3 regions of the Anoxybacillus sp. PDR2 genome follow, and region 2 is predicted to be linked to each of the others. Evidence: riboswitches for the same ligand, from Rfam matches in the RefSeq annotation. Region 2 holds a riboswitch; each other region holds the start of a gene.
The links. Region 2 has a riboswitch for thiamine pyrophosphate ahead of tenA (thiaminase II). Riboswitches for the same ligand answer to the same signal wherever they lie in the genome.
Positions count from the first base shown of each region.

Region 1: another riboswitch for thiamine pyrophosphate. It lies ahead of thiM (hydroxyethylthiazole kinase); the one in region 2 lies ahead of tenA (thiaminase II).
Region 3: another riboswitch for thiamine pyrophosphate. It lies ahead of thiC (phosphomethylpyrimidine synthase ThiC); the one in region 2 lies ahead of tenA (thiaminase II).

Region 1 is NZ_CP047158.1:2,155,696-2,157,964, forward strand. It holds gene thiD (bifunctional hydroxymethylpyrimidine kinase/phosphomethylpyrimidine kinase) at 1-670, opposite strand, end outside; gene thiM (hydroxyethylthiazole kinase) at 682-1,491, opposite strand; TPP riboswitch at 1,574-1,685, opposite strand; gene GRQ40_RS10315 (glycosyltransferase family 2 protein) at 1,737-2,269, opposite strand, start outside.
Region 2 is NZ_CP047158.1:727,906-730,174, reverse strand. It holds gene GRQ40_RS03560 (ECF transporter S component) at 1-375, opposite strand, end outside; gene tenA (thiaminase II) at 344-1,057, opposite strand; TPP riboswitch at 1,161-1,268, opposite strand; gene GRQ40_RS03550 (class I SAM-dependent rRNA methyltransferase) at 1,411-2,269, shown strand, end outside.
Region 3 is NZ_CP047158.1:489,269-491,537, reverse strand. It holds gene thiC (phosphomethylpyrimidine synthase ThiC) at 1-1,391, opposite strand, end outside; TPP riboswitch at 1,541-1,655, opposite strand; gene GRQ40_RS02380 (methyl-accepting chemotaxis protein) at 1,721-2,269, opposite strand, start outside.

The sequences.
Region 1 (2,269 bases), 1.4 Mb from region 2:
CCGCTGTTACTGCAGCGGCAAACGTGCAGCCTGTTCCATGCGTATGTCTCGTTTCAATTCGGGCGCCCTTGAAATAGGAAAATTCACGGCCATCATATAGCAAATCAACCGCTGCATTTTCAACATCATCGTGGCCTCCTTTAATGACCACGTACGTGACTCCGATTTTGTGAAGCTGTTTTGCCGCTTCTTGGCGTTCCTCTAATGTGCGGATCTTCATCCCCGTCAATACTTCTGCCTCTGGAATGTTAGGAGTGGCTACCATCGCCAGCGGCAACAAATGTGTTTTTAACGCTGACACCGCTGCTTCCTGTAAAAGTGGTGCCCCGCCTTTAGCGATCATAACCGGGTCAACGACAAGCCGACGCCAGCCAAATTGCTTCACCTTTTTCGCTACGGCTTGGATGATATCTGCATTAAACAACATGCCCGTTTTGACGGCGTCTGCTCCTAAGTCCGTACCAATGGATTCAATCTGCTGCTCAACGGCTTCTACAGAAAGCGGATACACTCCCTGCACGCCAAGCGTATTTTGCGCCGTTACCGCCGTTAATGCAGACATTCCAAAGACGCGTAACTCTTGAAATGTTTTTAAATCCGCCTGAATGCCGGCTCCACCTCCACTGTCTGACCCAGCAATCGTTAATGCTTTATAAACTTGATTCACCATGTCTCTCCCCTTCATTCAACTTTGGTAAAGGAGCCATATTGACTAATGGCCTCCGCGCCAACTTTGGCCAACTGATTTAAAAAGGCGATTTGAAAGCTTCCAGGCCCATACTCTGCCGCTTCATCAGCAGCTAGTTGCGCCGCCACGCCATAGCTGACAAGCGCCGCTGTTGCCGCTGCTGCATAGTCCTTTTCAACAGCCGCAAACGCTCCGATTACAGATGTGACAAGGCAGCCTGTCCCAGTGACTTTTGTTAACAGCGAATGACCGTTATGAACCACATAAACCGTCGCTCCGTCTGTGACAACATCGTCCTTTCCGGTAATAGCGACTGTCATTTTTAACTGCTGTGCTGCTTTTTTCGCTAGTGCCACCACATCGCCGCTTCCTTCGGCGGCATCCACTCCTTTAATCTCCCACCGCTCGCCGATAACATTCGCGATTTCTGCTGCATTGCCGCGGATGACGGCAATATTTAATTGACGGACTATTTTTCGGGCGGTTTCCGTGCGATATGGCGTCGCTCCCGCTCCAACCGGATCGAAAATCACAGGAACTCTCTGTTCATTTGCTGCCTTGCCGGCAATCAGCATCGCTTCAATTTCCTGTTCATTTAGCGTGCCGATATTTAAAACAAGCGCTCCGGCAATTCGCGCCATATCCGCTACTTCTTGCTTGGCATAGGCCATCACTGGTGAAGCGCCAAGCGCAAGCAGACCATTTGCTGTAAAATTGGTCACAACTACATTTGTGATGTTATGCACAAGTGGATTAGCCTTGCGCACTTGATCGAGTACTTCTGCCACATGTTGCAAATTCATCTTTTCCATCCTCTCCCTTATTCGTTTGTCCAGCTGGATTTGCAAATAAAAATGCACTTTGCGCGTAAGCAAAGTGCATCTATATCGCCTCTATCACTTTCCCTACGCTGGCATTACCCAACAGGTTCAAACGGTCAACGGCGGATGATAGCCGTACTCTCAGCCTGATTCCACAGACTCCCGTATCCTTTTCACTGTTTACAAGCACAGTCTACCCCTTCTCGCCCGAGAATGCAAGCAAAAAATTATGTGCTCCCTCCCGGCAATGATTCCGTTCTTCTTGGCTCTTCATGAAACGAGGAAGATCGCGGCAATGGCAAATTAAATAAATCTAAATCCACAATATAACGAGGGCGCCGTTTCGTTTCTTTATAAATCTTTCCGATGTATTCACCGATTAGCCCAAAAGCAATCAGCTGCAATCCTCCAAGCAGCCAAATCGATGTAATCAACGATGTCCATCCCGTTTGTGTGTGACCGGTCCATTTTAAAAACAGGAAGTAAGCACCAAATAACAGGCTGACAAAAAAAGAAACCAACCCGATCATGGAAATAAAACGAATAGGTGTCACACTAAATGACGTAATACCGTCAAGAGCAAAGGAAATCATTTTTTTTAGCGGATATTTTGTTTCACCGGCAAGTCGTTCCTTTCGATCATAATAAACAACAGTTGAACGAAATCCAAGCAATGGAACAATTCCTCGCAAAAATAAATTGGCTTCTTCAAATCGTTCCAGCTCTTCAACCGCCCGCCTGCTCATCAAGCGGTAATCGG
Region 2 (2,269 bases):
TGAGCCAATCGCCGCAAGCGACACAACAAACACATCAAATCGCTTATAGCGGAACGCAGCGAAAGCAAGCTCTGCAAACAATCCTTGTACGACACCGTAAATTAATACTTCAAGTCCCCACTCAGAGCCGGTCACAAATTCGCTTGATGAAGCAGCAATTTCCGCCAAAAGGGCAATACCAGGCTTGCGAATAATTAAAAAGGCAACAGTAGCGGCAATGAACCACATTCCATAAATGAGTTGATCAAGATGGAAGCCAAACGGCTTAACAAAATAGTAGAATGGTCCCCATAGCTTATACACAATTCCAAATACAATGGAAATGACAATTGTAATTAAAATATCAGCTAATTTCAATCCCTTGGTTGTCTGCATCCTTTACTTTCTCCTTTCCTTGAATTGGCCATGTTTCTAAACGGTACGCCATTTCCCAAAATGAATATTCGTATTGGCTGCTAATGATAAAATGCTGTTCCATTCGCTTGCGATCCGCTTCCGACACGTTTTCTGCTACCGTATCTAATCGCTGAATTTGTTCTTCCACTAACTGACGGAACCATTCCGATCCATAAGCGGCAATCCATTCTTGATAAATCGGCTCCTGCGGCGTACAATGCTTTAATCTCTCACCAATTTCGTAATAAAGCCAATAGCATGGTAAAATAGCAGCAATCACATCGCCTAAATGACCTTCATACGCTGCCCTGTACAAATGAGAAGTATAGGCGTAAGCCGTCGGTGCCGGAACGAACGAAGCTTTTTCCTCCTCCGTGATTCCGAGCTGCTTTGCAAACTTCTCATGCAAAGATAGTTCCGCTTGCTGAGTATTTTGCGCATGATGCGCCATCCGCGCTGTTGTTGCCAAATCAAACGCTCGTGCAGCTCCAAGCGCTTGTACTCTAGCAAAATGGCTTAAATAATAGGAATCTTGCAAAACATAATAACGAAAGCACGCCAGGTCGAGCGCTCCCTCACCAAGCTCCTTGACGAATGGATGATGAAAGCTTGCCTCCCAAATAGCGTCTACCTTTTGACGCAATAACTGTGAAAATGACATGTCAATCCCTCCTTCATTTGGAAACATATCCATGCTTGAATCAATAAAAAACCACTTTCTTTCGCGAGCGCAAAGAAAGTGGTTTACAAACATTTATAAAGCCAGTACGCCACTTCCACTTCCCTACGCTGGCATAATCCAGATCAGGTTCTAAGGGTCTCAAAGGCACACTTTGATCTCAGCCTATCTAAAGGCCCCCCTAGTGGATGATTAGAAGCATGGATATAAAGTTATTTAAATTTATCATATCACTGTTCGTATGATTGTCAAGTCTCCCCTCCTATCATTGCTTCCTAATCGGCAATTCTGTATGATAGAGAAGGCAAATAACTTAATTTAATGGAGTGAAGAATGTGGCAAACGTTTTTTTGAAGCGAAAGCGCAAAAAGCGGCTGGAGCAAGGCCATCCTTGGATTTTTCAAAGTGAAGTAGACTACATTGAAGGTGATTTTGAACCAGGCGATTTTGTGAACGTCTATAACCATCAGCATTACTTTCTCGCAAAGGGGTATATTAATCCTCGTTCACAAATGATTGTGCGCGTCTTAACTCACCATGCAGACGAAGAATTGAACGAAACATTTTTCATGGAAAGGATTCGTCAAGCATGGGCATATCGGGAACGAATGATTCCAGGTGTCCGTTCTTGTCGCGCCATTTATGGTGAAGCCGATTTTTTGCCGGGGCTTATTGTCGATAAATACGAAGATGTACTTGTTGTGCAAATTCTTTCCCTTGGAATGGAAAAGCGAAAAGACTGGATTTTAAAAGGCTTGCTTGAAGTATTTCAACCAAAAGCGATTTATTTGCGCAATGATGTATATGTCCGCGAGCTGGAAGGGCTTGAGCAAGAAAAAGGATTTTGGTACGGCACATGCGATACAGAAGTGATCATTGAAGAAAACGGGGTAAAATACATCGTTGATATTGAAAACGGGCAAAAAACAGGGTTTTTCTTTGACCAACGGCAAAACCGCGCCGCCATTCGCCCGCTCATCGACACGGATACAACCGTTTTGGATTGTTTCACCCATACAGGCTCGTTTATGCTCAATGCTTGTTTATACGGAGCAAAGCATGTCACCGCTGTCGATATTTCCGATCACGCGATTGAGACAGCGAAACGAAACGCAGCACTAAACGGTTTTACGAACGTTGATTTCGTTGTCGCCAATGCGTTCGATTATTTGCGAGAGGCCGTGCACGAAGGAA
Region 3 (2,269 bases), 240 kb from region 2:
CCTTGGCGCACATCCTCCTTATTCGGCAATCCTAAATGCTCTTTCGGCGTCACATAACAAAGCATCGCGGTTCCATACCAGCCGATCATTGCCGCACCGATCGCTGATGTAATATGGTCATATCCCGGGGCGATATCCGTCGTCAGCGGACCAAGCGTATAAAATGGCGCACCATGGCAAATCTCCATCTGCCTGTCGACATTTTCTTTGATTTTATCCATCGGCACATGCCCAGGCCCTTCAATCATCACTTGGACATCATGCTTCCATGCTATTTGAGTGAGCTCGCCAAGCGTCTCTAATTCTGCAAATTGCGCTTCATCATTGGCATCGGCAATCGATCCAGGCCGCAAACCGTCTCCTAACGATATGGCGATATCATAGGACTTTAAAATTTCGCAAATTTCCTCAAAATGAGTGTATAAGAAATTTTCCTGATGATGGGCCAAACACCATTGCGCCATAATCGAGCCACCGCGCGACACAATTCCTGTTGTTCTTCCAATGGTCAACGGTATATAACGAAGCAATACCCCAGCGTGAATCGTAAAATAGTCAACTCCTTGTTCAGCCTGCTCAATCAGTGTATCGCGATAAACTTCCCACGATAAATCTTCAACTATTCCATTCACCTTTTCCAACGCTTGATAGATCGGAACCGTCCCAACCGGAACAGGGGAATTGCGAATAATAAACTCTCTCGTCGTATGAATCTGCTTTCCTGTTGATAAATCCATAATCGTATCTGCTCCCCAGCGGACAGCCCAGAGCATTTTCTCCACTTCCTCGTCAATTGATGAAGTGACGGCTGAATTGCCGATATTAGCGTTAATTTTGACATGAAAACGTCTCCCAATAATCATTGGTTCACTTTCCGGATGGTTGATATTGGCTGGGATAATCGCCCGCCCGGCCGCGATCTCTTGACGGACCAGCTCTGGATCCATCTGCTCCCGAATAGCGACAAATTCCATCTCCGGAGTAACGATTCCGCGTTTCGCATAATGCATTTGTGTGACTGCCTTGCCATTTTTGGCGCGTAGCGGCGTCCGCTTAAAGGGAAGATAGACGTTCGATTCCTTTCCTTTCGAGAGACCGTTGTCCTCTGGACGCACGGGCCGTCCTTCATATTCCTCGACATCGTCTCTTTCTAAAATCCAACGCTTGCGCAGTTCAGGAAGCCCGCGGTAAATATCTGCTTGAAATTCCGTGTCGGTATACGGTCCGCTTGTGTCATATACACAGATCGGATCGTTTTTAGACTCTCCGGCTTCCGTCTTGGTTGGGCTTAGCGTAATTTCACGCATAGGAACGCGAATATCAGGACGCGATCCTTCTACATACACTTTTTTACTGGCTGAAAACGGCATAGAAGATAAAACGTTTTGCATGCAACCCTTCCTCCTTTTTGTTTCATTCGATCTAAGGGCTACACCAAAACGTACGAAAAAAAGACGGTGGGGAAAAAGCAAAAATCGGGTTCTCCAAAAAGAGAACCCGATGGAATCAACAAATAGCGCAAAGTATATGCAACAATCCATACTCCCACTATCTACTTCCCTACGCTGGCATAACCCAGATCAGGTTCAAAGGGTCAAAGAACTTTCGCGCGTTCTTCTCTCAGTCCAAGCTATTGGACTCCCCTAGTAGATCCATTATTTACTTTTAGAGAAATTTTAGCATATTTATTCATTTATGTAAACATTTTTCTTATGTTTTCCTATACCCGAAATTTCCCTAATAGATTCTGCATTTCTCCAGCCATTTCATTCAGCGCAGAAGCAGAAGAAGCGATTTCTTCCATAGAAGCCATCTGTTCTTGGGTCGCTGCTGAAATATGGCTAGAGCCCGCTGACGATTGTTCCACGATTTCTGCCATATGTTCAATGGCTGAAGCAACGTTCTGGGCGCTTTGCGTCATTTGGCGAATCACGACTGAAACTCCTTCAATTTGTTCATTGACCCCGTTAATAGATTGCCGGATTTGTTCAAAAGAAAGTCCGGCTGTTTGAACGACATGAAGCCCTTGAGAAACTTCATCGGCAACAACATCCATTGACCCAATGGCTTTATCGGTTTCTTGTTGAATGTCATCAATTAATTTTGTAATTTGCTGGGCGGATTGTGCCGATTGCTCCGCCAGCTTTCTCACTTCATCAGCGACAACGGCAAATCCCTTCCCTTGCTCTCCCGCCCGCGCTGCCTCGATTGCCGCATTTAATGCGAGCAAGTTGGTTTGTGAAGAAATCCCTGTGATGACTTGCGTGAT